4 regions of the Parafrankia sp. BMG5.11 genome follow, and region 3 is predicted to be linked to each of the others. Evidence: riboswitches for the same ligand, from Rfam matches in the RefSeq annotation. Region 3 holds a riboswitch; each other region holds the start of a gene.
The links. Region 3 has a riboswitch for cyclic di-AMP ahead of E0504_RS35995 (peptidoglycan-binding protein). Riboswitches for the same ligand answer to the same signal wherever they lie in the genome.
Positions count from the first base shown of each region.

Region 1: it holds a riboswitch for cyclic di-AMP, as region 3 does, so the genes downstream of both, E0504_RS36180 (C40 family peptidase) here and E0504_RS35995 (peptidoglycan-binding protein) in region 3, are expected to answer to the same signal.
Region 2: it holds a riboswitch for cyclic di-AMP, as region 3 does, so the genes downstream of both, E0504_RS13330 (transglycosylase family protein) here and E0504_RS35995 (peptidoglycan-binding protein) in region 3, are expected to answer to the same signal.
Region 4: it holds a riboswitch for cyclic di-AMP, as region 3 does, so the genes downstream of both, E0504_RS04140 (transglycosylase family protein) here and E0504_RS35995 (peptidoglycan-binding protein) in region 3, are expected to answer to the same signal.

Region 1 covers NZ_SJXI01000063.1:1,745-6,382, reverse strand. Annotated here, with positions in the region: gene E0504_RS36200 (cation-translocating P-type ATPase) at 1-155, shown strand, start outside; gene E0504_RS36190 (hypothetical protein) at 768-1,196, shown strand; gene E0504_RS36185 (DUF305 domain-containing protein) at 1,288-1,887, shown strand; cyclic di-AMP (ydaO/yuaA leader) riboswitch at 2,687-2,814, shown strand; gene E0504_RS36180 (C40 family peptidase) at 3,049-3,945, shown strand; gene E0504_RS36175 (M56 family metallopeptidase) at 4,097-4,638, opposite strand, start outside.
Region 2 covers NZ_SJXI01000017.1:23,467-28,104, reverse strand. Annotated here, with positions in the region: gene ppc (phosphoenolpyruvate carboxylase) at 1-637, shown strand, start outside; gene E0504_RS13335 (MFS transporter) at 676-2,238, opposite strand; gene E0504_RS13330 (transglycosylase family protein) at 2,555-2,932, opposite strand; cyclic di-AMP (ydaO/yuaA leader) riboswitch at 2,945-3,121, opposite strand; gene E0504_RS13325 (SDR family NAD(P)-dependent oxidoreductase) at 3,493-4,383, opposite strand; gene E0504_RS13320 (cell wall metabolism sensor histidine kinase WalK) at 4,503-4,638, opposite strand, start outside.
Region 3 covers NZ_SJXI01000062.1:118,375-123,012, reverse strand. Annotated here, with positions in the region: gene glyA (serine hydroxymethyltransferase) at 1-1,092, shown strand, start outside; cyclic di-AMP (ydaO/yuaA leader) riboswitch at 1,411-1,624, shown strand; gene E0504_RS35995 (peptidoglycan-binding protein) at 1,900-2,670, shown strand; gene mce (methylmalonyl-CoA epimerase) at 2,915-3,340, shown strand; gene E0504_RS35985 (LppP/LprE family lipoprotein) at 3,441-4,025, opposite strand; gene E0504_RS35980 (DUF5134 domain-containing protein) at 4,156-4,638, opposite strand, start outside.
Region 4 covers NZ_SJXI01000003.1:165,402-170,039, forward strand. Annotated here, with positions in the region: cyclic di-AMP (ydaO/yuaA leader) riboswitch at 642-889, shown strand; gene E0504_RS04140 (transglycosylase family protein) at 896-1,579, shown strand; gene E0504_RS04145 (transglycosylase family protein) at 2,978-3,721, shown strand; gene E0504_RS04150 (hypothetical protein) at 3,909-4,226, opposite strand; gene E0504_RS04155 (DUF3151 domain-containing protein) at 4,582-4,638, shown strand, end outside.

The DNA.
Region 1 (4,638 bases), on a different contig from region 3:
CCGCCGGCGTCTTCGAACCCCTCGTCGGGCTCACGCTACGACCCGAGATCGCCGCGCTGACCATGTCCGGGTCCAGCTTCCTGGTCGCGGTGAACGCCCTGCTGCTCAAACGGCAGAAGCTGCCGCGAACGTTGACAGAACCGGCCTCGGCTTAGGACCGCGGCGAGGTGGCCGCCGGTGCCGACACTGCACACCAGGATGTCGACCTGCTCGAACCGGTTGGCGAACTCGTGGCCCAGCCCGGCGTAGGCGGCAACGTTGTCCGGGGTGCGGTACTGGTCCGGGCAGTAAGACGTCAGGGCCGGGCCTGGTCCAGCCGCCCTCCGGGTTCCTCTGTGTACCCGGGGTTGGCGCCTTCCGGCTTGGCCCAGAAGCCCCTGCCGGAGTCGACGAACGGGTCGCTGACCCACATCACCGGGGGACCCACCAGCCCGTCCGGCCGCGGCGCACCCGCCGGCCTGGTACCTGGCGCGGGACGGTTGCAGACGCGCGAACCGCTTCGGGCGATCGGAGGTCGGTGCGGGCACGGACTCTGCTCCCCTCTACAAGCTTGGCGGCGAACTCCCGAATCGAACTACCACTACGGAGCATAGTAGTTTTCCTTCGGAGCGCCGCCGTGTGCATGGCCTTGTCGTGGCCCTCGGCCAGCGAGCCTCGGGGAGTCATGGCTAGGTAAAAGGGCTGATGGCCCCTTCTTGGGTGGCACCTCGCGCCCCCGCGGGCGAACGGTCATGGCGGCAACAACTATCTTGCGTAGTAGGCTCTGGGTGGCGGACGCGGAAGAGGGTGACGTGACGCGCTGCGAGACACCGGCACGACACGGCGCGCTCTGGGCTCGACTCACGCTCGTGTCAGCCGTCCTGCTCGGGCTGCTGGCGATGCACGCCGGCCTGGCCGCGCAGGTGCACGCGCTCGTTTCGCCGCCCTGTGTCCAGGGAACCGACCGTGACGTTCACCCGCACTGGTCCCACTCGCACGAGCCTGGGGCCGAACCCCACGGCCACCAGGGCGTGCTCTGTTCGGCGGTGTTCCGGGACGACCCCGAACCGGTTCACGGCGGCGAACAACACGGCCTGGCGGCCATGTCCACCCCCTTCGGTGCCTCTGCCTTCACCGGGACGCGTGGCGACCCACCGCAGACGCCGCCGCCTCGGTACGTGACCGACCTGTCTGTCTACTGCGTGTGGCGGCTGTGAGCGGACCTGCGTCGGACGTCACGCACGCCTGTCGGCGCGCTCGACGACTCCGGCCTCAGATCCGTTGGCAATCCGACACCGAGGACGACTCGTGCGAAGAAGACGCCACCTTGGACTCGCCGCCGTAGCACTGGCCCTGACAGCCACGCTCGCGGCGTGCGGGGGCGACGACACCCCGACGGGCCCGTCGTCCGCCACAGCAGGGAGCAGCAGTGAGGCCAGCGACAGCGCCCACAACAACGCGGACGTGATGTTCGCCCAGATGATGATCCCGCACCACCAGCAGGCCGTGAAGATGGCGGAGCTGGCACCCGACCGGGCCGCCGATCCGGCGGTGCTCGCGCTGGCCCAGCAGATCGGGACCGCGCAAGCACCGGAGATCGAGACGATGACCGGCTGGCTTGCAGCGTGGGGCGAACCCACCGCCATGCCCGGCGCCGGCGGTCATGGCACCGACGACATGGGAATGATGTCGGAGGGCGACCTGACCGCTCTCCAGACGGCGTCTGGTCCGAACTTCGACCGCATGTTCCTGGAGATGATGATCCGGCACCACGGGGGTGCGATTGCGATGGCACGCACCGAACAGCGGGACGGACAGTTCCCCGACGCCGTGGCCCTGGCCAGGACGATCGAGTCCACGCAGACCACAGAGGTCGAGACCATGAAGGGCCTGCTCGGTACCGGATAGCCGAGCAGGGCCCTGGGGCACCGGCCGCGCGCCGGTGTCCCAGGGCACCTCGGGTCCCAGGCGCGACACTCGGCACGACGAACGCGAACGTCGGTCGCGGCGAATGACCTGACGACGAGACAGCTGACGACCGGAACAGCGGAACGGCTGGGAGACCTCGAAGTCGAGGCCATGGACCAGGTGTGGGCCGCGAGCGGCCCTCGTGGCATGGCACCAGGCCGGTGCCGGAGACCGTCCTGCCGGAGATGGTGGCCTTAACGGCCCGTTTCGGACCTGCGAGCAAGGCGACGGGGCAAGACGATCCACCCGGACTACCCGACCGTTCATCGGACACCGCGGGCCGCAGCGGCTTTGGCGGCCCCGACAGACGTCCCGTCAATCCTTCCGACAGCCACCAGTCTCGATGATCAATGTCTTTCGGTGGTGGAGAGGTCAGCACCGAGAGATCCCCTCACCCCGGGCAACTATGTCTCGTAGTAGGTGCCGAGCCTCGCGAAGGGTGGGTGGTGTCCGGACGCAGTGCGCCGAATTGCTGTCCTGATCCTCGCTGCGCGGGCCCGGGGAGGCTTGGTTGGGTGGCGGTCTGACCGCGATCTGGTGATCGAAGGCACTCCAAAGGCGCGTCTACTCCGCTCGGCGAACCTAGATCTTGCTGGAGCGGCGTGGATGTCCGTCGAAGATCTTCTGAGATCTTCCGATTGCTACCTACTATGCTCTGTAGTTGGTAGTGTGTGCATCTGCTGCAGCATCGGACCGTACGCCGAATCCTGCCCCTGGTCCGGTGACCCCTCCGACTTGCATCTGGGGCAGGAGCGGGGGAACCACGTTCCTCCGGGCGTCGCCTCCTTCGATGCCCTTGGGGTGAAGCCGAATACGCACGGGGCGTTCGGCCGGGCTCCCAGCCCGAACCCGACAGCTCACCTCGCATCACCTCGCAGGCGTAGGGGAAGGATCACCATGGTGTCTGCGCAGAGTGCGCAGCTTGATGCAGAAAGACGCCGACAGGAGGGACGCGGTCGCCACCGGGCTCCGTCCGTCCCCACAGCGTCGAGCCGGGCCAGAGCGCGGGCCCGCGCTGTCGCAGCGGTGACCACTGGCACTGTCGTGGTCTCCGGTATGGCTCTCGCTGGATGTGCGCCGGAGCCCAGCTCGGACGGCGCGTTGGACGACAGCACGAACACCACGTCACTGACGCTCGCGACCCAGATCGGGTCCCGGGTGGCAGTCGACGGCCCCGTCCAGGGTGCCGCGGGAGAGGGCGCGTCGCGCACCGTCCTTGATGCCACGACGGACATCTCTGCACCGACTCTGTCGTCCAAGATCGACGTGGGTCTGCGCGTGACGAACCCCGACGTGACTGTCAACGCGGACGAGCCTGTCAATGTCGGCTTCTCGCTGTTCAACGAGGAGACCCACGCCCCGCTGGCGGACCAGCTCATCAAGGTACAGGTCAAGCTACCCACCGGCTGGGCGACCTTCCTGCACCTGACCACCGACGAGCGTGGCTTCGCCTCCTACACGGCCCGCGTCCTCATCACCACGAACGTCACGGTGATCTTCGATGGAACGGACGCCCTCCAGTCCGCCCGCTCGGAGAACGAGGCGACGCTGCGCGTACGCCCGGCCCCGCCGCCGGTATCTGTGCAGGGCACCAGCAATGCCGTGAACGTCGAGACTCCGGCGGTCGACGTCAGCATCCCGGCCAACACGCTCGGGGAGAAAGCCGTATACCTGGCGTCGCGGCAAGCCGGTAAGCCCTACGTCTACGGGGCGACCGGGCCGTACAGCTTCGACTGCTCCGGCCTGGTGCAGTACATCTACAAGCAGCTCGGCAAGACACTTCCCCGGACCACCGACCAGCAGTACGCGGCGACAACCAGGATCGCTCAGGGCTCCGAACAGCCAGGCGATCTCATCTTCTTCGGCCAGCCCGGCGCGATCTACCACATGGGGATCTACGCCGGTGGCGGGAAGATGTGGGTCGCGCCGAAGACCGGTGACGTGGTGAAGCTCCAGACCATCTGGGCGGACTCCTACTCGGTCGGTCGGGTGACCTGAGCCGGTTCCACTGGCCATCGTGGCCCGGGCGGCTTTCGGCGGCGAGGTGCCGGTGGTCGTTGCAACCGATCCCCTAGTAGGCCAGCCGGTCTGGTCTGACTCCCACGCCGCTGTGAAGGCCATGGTGCTGCAGGCGGTCGCAGCGAGACGATCAGACGCAGTGATATCCGAGCTCATTGAGGGCGGGAACCGTGGTCATAACGAGTGGCAGGAGGAGCAGCACGGCGACGATGAGGCTGCGAGCCACGACGGCGGGACGGGACAGGGGCGGCTCCGCGGTCAAGAGACGCAGTACCCGTTGCCGTACGCCGGTGTTCGCCATGCCCAGCACGGATGCTGGGGGAGCCGCGAGCCGTAGCACTGCTTCGGCGACGACGTGGGGAGCGCTGCGCCGGGCCGCGCTGTCGTCAGCGGTGAGTTCGACGAGTCGGCGTAGCTCCTCCTGTCCTGTCCCGAAGAGCGGCACGGCTGGGAAGGCTCCGGCCAGCACGGCTGCCGTCGTGAGGATGAGGTGGTGTCTGCCTGCGAGATGGGCGCGTTCATGCGCGATGACGGCGTCGAGTTCGGTGGGATGCAACGCTTGCAGCGCGCCTTCGGTGACGACGACGCCCCCGCTCCGGCCCGGTAGGCAGAACGCACTGCGATCAGCATGATCCAGTATGTAGATCCGAAGTGTGGGATGAAAGCGCCCGA
Region 2 (4,638 bases), on a different contig from region 3:
CTCCCTCGTCGCCGACCCGGCCCTGGTTCCGTTCTTCCTGGCGGCGACGCCGGTGGAGGAGCTCGGCAACCTCAACATCGGCTCCCGCCCCTCGCGGCGGCCCGGCGGCTCCGGAGGGCTGGCGGACCTGCGGGCCATCCCCTGGGTGTTCGGCTGGACGCAGGCCCGGATCATCCTGCCCGGCTGGTTCGGGGTCGGCTCCGGGCTGGCGGCGGCGCGCGAGGCCGGCGCGGGCGGGGAGCTGGCCGAGATGTACCGCTCGTGGCATTTCTTCCGGACGTTCCTCGGCAACGTCCAGATGACCCTGGCGAAGTCGGACCTCGCGATCGCCCAGCGCTACGTCTCGGCGCTGGTCGACCCGGCCACGGCCGCGCTGTTCGACGTCATCCGGGACGAGCACGCGCGGACGGTGCGGGAGGTGCTGGCCGTCACCGGGCAGGCCGGCCTGCTCGAGACCGCGCCGGTGCTGCGCCACACGCTGCTGGTCCGGGACGCCTACCTGGCCCCGCTGCACGCGTTGCAGGTCTCCCTGCTGGCCCGCACCAGGGCGGCCGGTGACACCGCCGACCCTCAGCTTCGCCGCGGCCTGCTGCTGACCATCAACGGAATAGCCGCCGGCCTCCGCAACACGGGCTGATCGTCAGAGCGCGGGCGCAGGGCCGGGCGGGTGGTGGGTCAGGGGCTGGGCTCCGGTTCGGCGGTCACCGGGTGGGCGGCCTGCTGGTTCCCAGCCTGTGGGGTCGCGGCCGGTGGGGTGGCAACCTGCTGGGTCCCTTCCTGCGGGGTGGCGGCCTGCCCGGGAGCGGGGGTGGTCAGGAGACGGGACCGGGTCTGGTCCGCGGTGCGCCGGGCCCAGGTGCCCGTCGTCGCGAACCCCAGGGCGAGGACGGCGGCGCAGGCCGCGACCACCGCCCACCAGGCGGCCGTGCTGGTGGGGTCGATCCCGACTCCCGGGCCGTCGCCGACGGCCCCGACCGTCGCGGTCGCTGCCGCGACGGAGCCGATCACGGCCACGCCCAGCGACTGGCCGACCTGGCGGCTCGTCGAGGCGACCGCCGCCGCGACCCCGGCCTGCGCGAGCGGCATCCCGGAGACCGCAGTGTTGGTGATCGGCGCGTTCACCAGGCCGAAGCCCGTCCCGAAGAGGACGTAGGCGACCATCAGGGTGGTGACGGAGGTCTGTGGGGACAGGCCCGTCATCGCCGCGCTGCCGGCGGTCAGGGTGACACCCGCGGCGAGCAGCGACGGACGCGGGCCGAAGCGGCCCACCGCCCGGCCGGACAGGGGCGCGACCACCAGGGTGGCCAGCGCCATCGGCAGGGTCAGCAGGCCGGCGTGCAGCGCCGAGTAGCCACGGACGTCCTGCAGATAGATCGTGTTGAGAAAGAGGAAGCCGGCGAGGGCGCCGAACGCGCACACCGCGATCGCCGTCGCGCCGGAGAAGGGCGCGCTGCGGAAGAAGCGGACGTCCAGCAACGGCTCGGTGCGCCGCGACTCGTAGCCGACCAGCAGCGCCGCCGCGGCGACCGCCGCCGCGAACAGGACGAGCGTTTCGGTGGACGTCCAGCCGGCCGCGGGCGCCTCGATGATCGAGTAGGTGAGGGTCGAGAGGACGGCGATCACAAGGAGCTGTCCGACGGGGTCCAGGCGGCGTGGGCTCGGCGCGCGGGACTCGGGGACGAAGCGGTGCGTGAGCACCAGCGCGGCGAGCCCGATCGGGATGTTGATCCAGAAGATCGCCCGCCAGCTCACCGTCTCGACGAGGATGCCGCCGAGCACCGGGCCGAGTGCCATGCTGATCCCGATCACCGCGCCCCAGAGACCGATGGCGCGGGCCCGTTCCCGCGGGTCGGTGAACGTGTTGGTGATGATGGACATCGCAACCGGGTTCAGCATCGAGCCGCCGACGGCCTGCACCATTCGGAAGGCCACCAGCCAGCCGAGCCCGGGCGCGAGGCTGCACAGCAGCGAGCCTGCGGTGAACAGGGCCAGTCCGGTCTGGAAGATCCGGCGGCGGCCGAGCCGGTCGCCGGTGGAACCACCGAGCATGAGCAGGCTGGCCAGGACGAGGGTGTAGCTGTCGATCGTCCATTGCAGGCCCGCGGGCGACGCACCCAGATCCCGGCGCAGTGCGGGCAGGGCCACGTTCACGATGGTGCCGTCCAGCCCCACGATCAGCAGACTCATGCAGCAGATCGCGAGAACGGCGAACCTGCGGCGGCTGGTCGGCTCGGCCATCGACAACCCACCTCTCCGGCCGCCGCCAACTCGGCCGCAGGTGCGCGGGCGGACGACTGTTCAGCGTACGGCAGGTCTCTTTTCCTCGCGCTCGCGCTCGTGCTTCCTCGCGCTCGTGCGACGCGGCCGGTGGTACCGAAACGCCGGTGGCCCGGGTGTCGACACTGACACCCGGGCCACCGATCGCGTTCCACGGACCATCTGTCACGCTCAGCCAGGGCTCAGCCAGGCTGGTCCGTCACCTGTCTGCTCCATTCGACGGCCGCGTCAGATTCATTCGACGGGCCGCGTCAGAGCCTGGGGGCTGGGGGCTGGGTCAGAGCTTGGGGCCCCAGCAGCTCTTCGAGGCGTACCACGGGCTGGTTCCCTGCTGCGCGTACAGGATGTGCGCGCGCTTCCACTGCTCGGCGGCGCTTGCGTTCTGCGGGAGACCCTGACCACCGACGCCGCGCCAGGTGCTCGGCAGGAACTGGAACAGGCCGCCCGCGCCGATCTCGTTGACCACGCGGGGGTTACCGCCGGACTCGCAGGGCACAACCGCGCTCAGGAAGCGGTGTGCGTCCGGCCGACCCGCGGCGCTGGCGGGCTGTGACATCGCGATTCCGCCGCCGATCGTGGCGGCGAGGAGCGGTGCGACAAGCAGCGCACGGCCGCGGCGGATGGAACGACTGGTCTTACGAGCACGCGAAGCCATAACGGACAAAGTGATGCCCCTCCCCACGCCTGCGAAGTTAGCTGTCGGGTTCGGGCTGGGATTTACCCGGTCGCGCTACGCGACTTCACCCCGAGGACGTCTGTGATCGACGCCCGAAGGTTGGTTCCCCCGCTCCCGCCCTGAGGTTTGTTGTTCACCGGGCGGGGCAGGATTCGGCGTGTCGCCCGGTGCGCGCTTTCCTGAACGAAAGCACGGCGCAGACGTTACACACAACGGACCAACAATTGCCAAGGCTCTGTGGCGAGCACCACATGGCCCATCGAAACCTTGAAGATTCTCCGTAGACGGCGTATCACGCGCGCAGGCGCGTTCCTCTTTAACGGACCGTCCCATCACCGTGACCGCCCCGCCACGATGGCCGAGAGCGGTGACACGGAGAGTGGGTGACGTGCTCACCTCGGCGCAGGAATTCGACCCGTGAACCGGGAAGAAGTTGCGCGAGCATCAAGTTGGAAATGGTCCCGGCGTTCGTCCGGGCACCACCCAGACCTGTTGACAGGCCCCTGATGCGGACGAGTCGTAATTTCGTCCGTTCCGGGTCAGATTTCCGGAGTCGGCAGCGCAACCTCCGGAGCCGGCAGAGGCACGACCCCGTGGTGCGCGGTCAGGCCCCCGTCGGCGACCAGCGTCGTTCCGGTGATGTAGGACGACTCGGCGGAGGCCAGGAACCAGACGGCCGAGGCCAGCTCGCCCGGCTGCCCCCAGCGCCCCATCGGAATGCGGCGGCTCACCGCCGCGGTGGACGCCGGGTCGGTGCGGTGGCGCGCGGTCAGCGCCGTCTCGGTCAGGCCGGGGGCGACGGCGTTGATCCGGATGTTCTGGGCGGCGTGGTCGAGCGCCGCGGCCCGCACCATGTTGATCACAGCCGCCTTGGACGCGTTGTACGCCCAGTTCCCCGGTTCGCTCTGCAACCCGCCGCTGGAGGCGGTCACGACGATTGAGCCGCCACCGCCCGCCCGGAGCGCGGGGACCACCGAACGGATCCCGATCGCGACGCCCCGCACGTTGACGGCGAGGATCCGGTCCAGCCGGTCGATCGCGCCCGGGGCCTCCCACGGCAGCGTCGTGCCGATCCCGGCGTTGAGCACCGCGACGTCCAGCCGCCCGAAGCTCGCGAGCGCCAGCTCCGCCATGGCGGCCCCGGTCTCCTCGACCGAGACGTCCCCGACCATCGGGACGATCCGCGGCTCCGGCCCGCCCGCCGGCCGGGAGTCCGCCCCCGTCACGGCACCGGCATCCGCCGCGGTCCGGGGATCCGCCGGGGCCACGGCGGGCCGCGGGGCGCGCGACTGTGCTCGGGTCAGCGCCGCCAGGCCGACCTCGTCGACGTCCACGGCGACCACGCCGAACCCCCGCGCGGCGAACAGCTCCGCGCACGCCCGCCCGATCCCGGATGCCGCTCCCGTGATGACGACCGCCGAGGTGACCACACGTCCTCCACGAGCTCCGAGAGACCTCACCAGCACGGCAAGTCCCGCCCGCCGGACGGATCCCGGCCGACCGCGCCGAGATCAGCCTGGCGGGTCGCGGTGAACGGAGCCGATCCAGCTCATGACGAAGAGGGATCGGGGCGGGGCAGGACGAGCCGGAACGTGGCGCCGCCGCCCGGTGTCGGCCGGTGCTCGGCCCGTCCGCCGTGCGCGGCGGCGACGGCCTCGACAATGGACAGGCCCAGCCCCGTCCCG
Region 3 (4,638 bases):
GAGGGCTACCCCGGCAAGCGCTACTACGAGGGCCAGCAGGTCATCGACCCGATCGAGACGCTGGCGATCGACCGGGCGAAGTCGCTGTTCGGCGTCGAGCACGCGAACGTCCAGCCGTATTCCGGCTCCCCCGCCAACCTCGCGGTCTACCTGGCCTTCCTGCAGCCCGGCGACCCGGTGATGGGAATGGGCCTGCCTTCCGGCGGCCACCTGACCCACGGCTGGACGGTGTCGGCGACCGGCCGCTGGTTCCGCGGGGTCCGGTACGGGGTCCGCCAGGACACCGGGCGGGTCGACCTGGACGAGGTCCGCGACCTCGCCCTCGAGAACCGGCCGAAGGTGATCTTCTGTGGCGGGACGGCGATCCCCCGCACCATCGACTTTCCCGGGTTCGCGGCGATCGCCCGCGAGATCGACGCCGTGCTCGTCGCGGACATCTCCCACATCGCCGGGCTGATCGCCGGCGGCGCCCACCCATCGCCGGTCGGGCACGCTCCGGTCATCACGACGACCACGCACAAGACGCTGCGCGGCCCGCGCGGCGCCATGATCATGTCGGACGCCGCGCACGCGACGGCACTCGACAAGGCCGTTTTCCCGGGCCTTCAGGGCGGCCCGCACAACCACACCACCGCCGCCGTCGCGGTCGCCCTGCGGGAGGCCGCGACACCAGATTTCCGGGAGTACGCGCACCGGGTCGTCGCGAATGCGAAGGCGCTCGCCGAGGCGCTTTCCGGACGCGGTTTCGATCTCATCACCGGCGGCACCGACAACCATCTCATCCTCATTGACCTGACGAGTCGCGGAGTCGCCGGGAAGCCGGCGGCGAAGGCACTCGACCGGGCCGGGATCGAGCTGAACTACAACACGGTGCCGTTCGACCCGCGCAAGCCGTTCGACCCGTCCGGGGTGCGCCTGGGAACCGCCGCGATCACGACCCGCGGGCTGCGTCCGGAGCAGATGCCCACCCTCGCCGCCTGGATCGACGAGGCCGTCAAGGCCGCCGGCGACGCGGACGAGGCGACCATCGAGCGGATCGCGGGCGAGGTCAGGGACCTGATGTCGGCCTACCCGATGCCCGGCTGGGTCTGACCGACCCAGCGGGGAACCTCCAGCCGGCCGGCCCAACGGCACCGCTGACTCCCCCTCACCCTCGGCCCGGGCGCGCACGAAGGCGCCCGGGCCGAGGCATGCCCGGCCCAGCTCCCCCGCAGCCCCGGTCGCCGTCCGCGCCGGGTGTGGCGACGTCCGGGCGGATGCCCGCGCCGCAGCGTCGCCGGTTACTGCCCGGAGTGTCTCGATCTCGATTCTGTGTACGCATCGTGACCAGGATGCGCCGTCGGTACAAGAAAATTAGTACTTGCGATTACCCTTAGTAGTTCGTTACGGTGTCCTGGCTCGCAGCAAGCGACGGGCCGTACGCCGAGTTCTGCCCTAGGCCCGTCGTCCCCTCCTAGCGATCAGCAGGGCAGAAGCGGGGGAACCACGTTCCTCCGGACGGCCACCCGCGCACGGGCGGCCGTCCTCGGGGTGAAGTCGACCGCGCCGCAGATGCGGTAAAGGCCGACCGGGCTTCCCGGCCCGAACCCGACAGCTAACCTCGCAGGCGTACGGGAAGGATCGTCGTGTACGCACGCATGTCTGGATCACCCAGGCGGGCCTTTCACCCGTCCCTCGGGCAGCCGCCGCGACCGCACAGTGCCCGCATCCCGGGGTTGACGCAGGAAATCTAGACCCACCAGGTCCGGAATACTTTTACGCCGACAGAACGCCGGCGCACTGAGCCATGCTTCCCTCGCCGGGCGAATCGTTGCCGTAACTTTTTGATCCGTGTACGGATCAATTTCCCATCCGGACATTCAGAAGCTCTGTTCTTCATAGCAGAAACGAGATTCTTAGATGTCGCATGGAAAGCACCGCAGGTCCAGCCGTCCGAACACCTCCGGACGGGGACCCGGGCGAGGCCGCGCCGCCGTGGTCACCGCGGCGAGCGTCATCGGCGCGTCGGCGGGCCTGATGTTCACCGCGGGCCCGGCGAGCGCGGCCACCGCCTCCGACGTCACCATCGCGCAGGCGGCGCAGAACGCGGGCCTGCCGTCCTGCCGCGGGATTCCGCTGAGCACCTGGGTCGCGGTGGCGCTGGCCGAGTCGGGCGGCAACACAACGGCCCACGCGACGGTCGGTGAGGACTCCCGCGGCCTCTGGCAGATCAACATGCGCGCGCACTCGAGCTGGGTCGGTAGCCGCAACCTCTACGACCCGAACGTCAACGCCTGGGCCGCACGGCAGGTATGCGCCAGCCAGGGCATCGGTGCCTGGAGCGCCTACAAGAACGGCATGCACGTGAAGTACCTGGCCCGCGGCGCCGCGGCGGCGGCCGCGGTGGGCAGCGGCACCGGCGCCCGGACGATCTCGGCCGTCACGCCGGCCGCACCGGCCGCGACGGCACCGGCGCCCGCCAGCTCGGGCTACATGCGGCTCGGGGTCGAGGGCGTCCGCTGGGACGTGGCGCTGGTGCAGAAGCGGCTCGCCGCCATCGGCTACCCGATCACCATCGACGGCCGGTTCGGTCCGCAGACCAACCACATGGTCGTCGACTTCCAGAAGAAGAACGGCCTCGTCCCGGACGGCGTCGTGGGCCCGCTCACCCACGACAGGCTGTTCGCCTGATCCAGGGGCGGCGCGCGGCCGTCGAGCCGTCCACGTCGCGGCCCGGGCACGCCGGTGCCGGGCCGCGACGGGGCGGCGACCGGGCGGCGTGGCCAAGCCCGTGGCCGGGCGGGGGTGGCGCGCCCGACACGGCCGACCTGCCGCTTCAGTGGACCGCCGGGCCGGATCCGGGCAGGCTCGGAGTTCTGGCCCGCCAGGCAGGACGCGACCAGGGCCGCCCGTCCACGAGGCAGGAGCGATTTTTGTGCTGACCAGGATCGACCATGTCGGAATCGCCGTGGCCTCGCTGGAGGAGGCCATCCCTCGTTACGAGGCGGCGTTCGGCCTGAAGGTCGCGCATCAGGAGACGAACGAGGCGCAGGGCGTGCGCGAGGCGATGCTGCTGGTGCACCACGGCGACACGGGCGGCTCCTACGTCCAGCTACTCGAGCCGGTGCGCCCGGACACCCCGGTCGGGAAGTTCCTGGCGAAGAAGGGCCCCGGCATCCACCACATCGCCTACGGCGTGGCGGACATCGACGCGGCGCTGGCGGCGCTCACCGTCACCGGGTTCGACCTGGTCAACAAGACGCCGGTGCACGGGACATCCGGAAGCCGGATCGCGTTCATGCACCCGAAGGGCCTCGGCGGGGTGCTCACCGAGCTGGTCGAGGCGGCCGAGGGCCACTGACCTCCGGCGTGACCAGCGCGGCCGGGCCCGGGGGCTGACCCGGGCCCGGCCGCGGCGGCGGTCCCACCCGCCGGCGGTCCCACCGGCACTGCGTCGCTGGTCAGCGGCGGCTCTCGGCGGCGGTCCACTTGCTGGTCGGGATCGGGTCGAGCGGCACGACCGACGTGCCGTCCCAGCGGAACCGCACGCTCGCCGCGCCCGCGCTCGGGCAGCACATCGGGTCCGCCGGGCGGTACAGGTCGTACTGCAGCGCCACCACCTCGCTGGTCGACCACACCCACCGCACGCCCGCGCTCGCGACGGCGTCCGTCCCGACGAACCGGCCGCGGTGGAAGAAGAAGGCCTGCTGCGGATGGCCGTCCACCGAGGTGGACAGCCGCCCGACGATCACGCTGAGATCGTGGGTGGGCTCGTAGCCGTCCGTGGTGATCGGTGTGTAACCACGGCCGCGGACAAGGCCCGACGCCTCCGCCAGGCTCAACGAACCGGCCACGACGGCCGAGCTGCCAGGGCCTGACGGGCTGGCCACGGCACCTGAGCTGGCCACAGCACCCGGGCTGCGCGCGGCGCCCGGTGTGGCGGCCGGGGGTGACTGCACCGCGGTCGGCGCGGCGGACACCGCAGACGCCGCCCCGCTCAAGATGACCGCGGCGGCCAGTACGGAGATGAACACGACTCGACGCATGGCGACCGCCCCCTTGGGCCTCGTATCTGCCGACCGGCCGACCGTAGGCGCACTTCGGGCTCGCCGCCCGCTCAGGGAGTGGAATGCGCGGTTTCGGAGCAGGTCACCCGGGGGGTACGGGAGTGGGCGATCAGGTACGGGCGAGGAGCATCAGGATCATTCCACCCGACATGATCAGTCGGGATCCGCGCGGGACGACCGGTTCCGGAAAGATCCGGATCAGCCGGGCGGCCAGCTCACGGACGCGCGGGCGCGCCGGCGGCGGCGCGGCGAACCGGCGCGCCGACGGGCCGGCCAGCGCCGCCAGGCACGCCCCGCCGAAGATGACGACACACCAGGCGCCGATCGCCCCGTCGGTGCGCAGCGGCCAGCCGGCGACGCAGGCCGCCCCGGACATGCACGCCATCGCCGCCGCCTCCACGACGAGCAGCGCACAGCAGGACCACATGCCCGGCGCACTGCACCGGGGATGGGTGACGAGCCCGACGAGCAGCGCCGCCGTCAACGCCAGGTACAGCGCGAGGAACGGCCAGGAGCCGACGAGCCGGGCGGGGCCGGTGAACATGACCGCCATCCCGGCCGCGACCAGCACGTGCCCGCCCTCGATCCAGCC
Region 4 (4,638 bases), on a different contig from region 3:
CCCGCCCCGAGACGCACGCCGTGGCCGAACCGCGAGCCGCCCCGCCCGTGGGCCCGCGGGACAGCTCGGATTCCCGCCCGAACGGGGCTACTTCGGGGCACGCAGAGAGGCACCAGACAGCCCACGCGATCGCCCGATCACGAGCGAGAGACACACACGGACCCACCTCAGCCAAGATCGATCCGAGGGACGAATGGGACGTACCGACCCGACCCCGAGGGACGCCACCACCCCGCAAGCAGTCACAGAAACACCCCAACAAGTTAACTCATAGTTACAGTTGCGTTTCTCACACATCACGGCATGCGGGCTGGTATCAGCACGACGATATGAATTTTCTAGCTGCTTGATGACGGCCTGGCCGGCCGCGGGTAGCCTTCTCGCATATTCGGCTTGATTGCCGACAGCACGCCCAATGGTAACGATCTTTCACCAGTGTGATCTGTCGGTACGAACCACCCTCCACGACGCGGTCGCCAAGTTAATGAGCGCGCATGCGCGCGCGATACCAGCACCGTGATCAAACCTCAAGCAGCCACCGGACGGTGTGCTCTTTTTCACCCGAGGCATTCAGTGCTTGTCATTCGACCTGACGGCGTGGTTATGGTCTTCGCCGTGCCCGGAGACAGGCCGGGCACCCGACGGGTGGCACGCCGAATCCCTGCCCCCATCCGTTGGAAACAGAAACCCGATGGCAGGAGCGGGGGAACCAATACCCGGTCGCCGATTCTGGGGACCTTGGGGTGAAGCCGCTAACGCCGACGGCACGAGGAGGAAGCTTGTCCTCCGTTGCCGAAGGCACAGGATTTCCGGAGTTCCTGACTTGGCGGCCGGGCTTTTTCCCTGCCCGAACCCGACAGCTCACCTCGCAGGCGTGGGGAAGGAAAACTCACGCATGTCCGACGCACGTACCAGTGGCCGACAACGCCGCAGCAGTACCCGCAGCCGGGCCCGCACTCTCGTCTCCGTCCCCGTCATCGCCGCGGCGGTCGGCGGAACACTCGCCCTGAGCCAGCCGGCCAACGCCGCCACGACCTGGGAAGGTCTACGGCAATGCGAGTCCGGCGGTAACTACACGACGAACACCGGTAACGGCTACTATGGCGCTTACCAGTTCTCGCCAGGCACCTGGCGCAGCCTCGGCTACTCGGGGCTGCCACACACGGCTCCGCCCGCCGTGCAGGACGCAGCGGCACTGCAACTCGCACTCCGTTCCGGGTTCGGCCAGTGGCCGGTCTGCGGGAGCGGAATGGGCTCCGAGCAGCTCCTGCCCGGCGCGTCGTCATCAGGCGCCGGGGTCCAGGCGTCCAGAGCGGCCGAGCGCACCTCGCTGGTCGCCCAGCCCGCAGCCGCGGGCGTCCCGAACCTGACGCGGACATACACCGCGTCGATGGTCAACCAGGTCAGCGACGAAGTCCGCTCCTGGCAGGCCAAGATGACCTCCCTCGGCTACCCCCTCACGGTCGACGGCAGCTACGGACCACGGTCCGCGGCCGCGGCGCGTGACTTCCAGGCCGCACGCGGCCTCGTGGTGGACGGCGTCCTGGGTCCGCAGACCTGGGCGGCCACCTTCGGCTGACGTCTGCCGACCGGCGCACTCGGTCACCAGCCGGGCCGTCTGACGGCCACCGCCGCACGCGGCGCCCGCTCCCCCGCTGGCCTGAACCGACCCACCGCACCCTCCTGACGGCCGCCCCCACGCCGCCGTCCGGTCGCGGTGGCCCCCACGCACCGGTCGAGCCCCCTTCGCAAGGCGTCCTTCCCCCGGACGAGGCATCCCACCCGCGCCCGTCGCGGTGAGCCATCCCTCCATGGACTCAGGCCCTCGAACCGGGCGCCGGCGAATCATCCGTGTTCCAACTCCGCCCAGCCGGTGTGTCTCCGGACATCCCGCCCGCGGCCGACCACGTGCTGTCGCAACCGCGATTCCCCCACCAGCACGAGCTCGGCACTCTGCGTCGCCCCGGTTCGTCCGCGGCGAAGACCCGCCGGCGCCAGGACCGTATGACCCGCCCGCACGGGGCAGACCCCGCCGTGCGGGCGGGGGCCGGTGCGCGGATCGCCCCAACGATCCGCGCGGCACGGGAGGCGGTACGGACTCAGGCGGCAAGCCGGCGTCGAAGTCCCGATGCCGGGGGCCGTGTTCTCATCCGTGATCCACCCGATGATCGGACGAACCCTCCGACAGCCAAGTCGCCGCGGCGCGTGATCCGCCGCCGACTCTGCTAGGTCGAGCCCGCCGCATGATCTCCTCCGGCCCAGGCCGCAGGAGGAGCCGTCCACGCCGGTGATCCCGGCGGGCGGGCGTGTCCCACACAGGCCGGGACACGCCCGCCGCGGACGGCCAGCCCGATCCCGTCGCCCGTGCAGGTCCTCCCTCCGCCGCGCCCCGTGCCCCCGGGCCCACAACCCCATCAACCTACATATAGTCATGTTAGATATACAAAACGTAATTATCTAGGAAAAAACTACAAACGAACGACAAAAATACTTTCGAGGAGCCGTCCAGACGCGACGGCACGCGGCCCGACCCACCCCGGCGGACGGCCGTCCGCGGCCTGGCGGTAACGTCATCCGGATCAGTGCGTCTCGTCACAATCGGCTACGTCACTCGTCAATCAGCCCATTCGGGTAGCTCCGATGTGGTCCTTTCGCATCCCCCACTAGCCGCCCGAATTTGCGCCGTCTAGCTAGATCTCGCTACAGTTCCGCCCACTCGCCTCCCCGGGCGAGGTCATGCGGACGGACGCCGAGTCCTGCCCCCGTCCCCATGGCCGGAACGAGCACGGACAACATCGGGCAGGAGCGGGGGACCCACCATCCGGACGCCCCCCCGGCGTCCTAGGGGTTAAGCCGGCGAAACGTGCGGCCGGGAGCACACCGATCCGCGAGGACGGGCTCCGGGCCAGCGGCGCCGACCGGGCAACTTCCAGCCCGAACCCGACAGCTCACCCCGTAGGCGACGGGAAGGACTCTGATGCGATCGCATGATCGTGTTCCCGCCCGTTCCAATGGCCGTGGCGGAAGGCACCGAGCGACCCAGGGACCGTCCACCGCGACTCGGGTCCTGCGCACCACCGGCGCCGTGACGGCGCTGGTCGGCACCGGGCTCGCGGTGACCGCCGCTCCCGCGGGAGCGGCGACTGCCGACGACTTCGCGAAGCTCCGCAAGTGCGAGTCGGGCGGCAACTACGCCATCAACACCGGCAACGGCTTCTACGGTGCCTACCAGTTCGACCAGCGCACCTGGACGGGCCTGGGCTACCCCGGCCGACCCGACCAGGCTCCTCCCGCGATGCAGGACGAGGCCGCGTACAAGCTGTACAACAGCCGCGGCTGGTCACCATGGCCCGGCTGCACCAGCAAGCTCGGCCTCACGAGGAACGGCCCGGCGCCGGCGTCGTCCGGTGCCGGCGGCGACGTGATCGCCCAGGCCCTGACGCCGGCCGAGCCGCCTATGACGCTCGAGCGCGCTCGGGCTGAGGTCGGCGGCCAGTTCGGCGGCGAGGCGCTGAACGTCGGTATGGGCGACGACGTGCGCGCGGACGCCTTCATATGGCAGGCAGAGATGCGCGACCGCCGGTTCGTCCTGACCGTCGACGGCAAGTTCGGCCCGGAATCGCAGGGCATCGCCGCGCTCTACTCGTACCTCACCCGAGTGAGTGACGGTCAGCCCGGCGTGGTCGGCCAGAACCTGTGGAACGCCACCGTCAGCGGCTGACACCACCAGCGCCGCCAGGCACCCCGGCACCGCCGGCTTCACCTGACACCACCGTCGACGGCCGACGTCGGCGGCGCCAGCGGACGTTGCCGACAGCTGACAGCGTCGACAGCTGTCGCACGCCCTGAGACGGCCGGCAGCGCCCTCACACCGTCGGCAGCACCCCCAAGGGTGGCTGACAGCGCCGTCAGCCGGCTGGCGGCACGACCGGCGGCCGGGGCACCCGCATCCGCTCCCAGCGGCTGACAGCGCCGTCAGCGGCTGGCGGCTGCCACGGCCCGGCGCTGACGGCCTGCGGTGCCACGTCGGGACGTCGCGCGGCGTCTATGTCAAGGCGCCTCGGGGCCTGGATGTCGCCGGGCCGGGCGTCGTGCGCGCCCGCCCACCCGCAGCGAGACCAGGCCGGGCGTGGGGCCAGGCCGGGCGTGACCGCGGTGCCCGAGCCCCTGACATCGCCGTCGCCACCCGCCAGGACCGCGGACGGCGCCGGACCTGCGGCGGCCACGCGTACCTCCGGATGACGGGCGCCGGGTCCTCATGACCGTCTGGCAGGTCGGGCTATGCCTCGTTGGCACGAGGTTCCACGAGGGCGCTGTGGTCCCGGGCTGGTCCCGATCTCGCCTCCGCGCCCGTGTCGTGGTCCGCCCGGCCCTCGATTGCCGTCAAGCAGAAATCTAAAAACCAACAGACAGACTACGGAAGAAATCGACTGACACAGGAGAAGTAGGGCCGGCGGCGGCACGACGCCGACGGGGCGCCGACGCGATGCCGGCGGGGCCCGCGGCCGTCCGTGGCCGTTCAGTGGCCGTCCGCGGGCGGCTCGGCCCCGGAACGGCTCCGGCGTCGGGCAGGATGAGGTCATGACGACACCGCCCGCGAACCAGAACCTCCTGTCGGGCCCGCCGCCCACGCTGCTG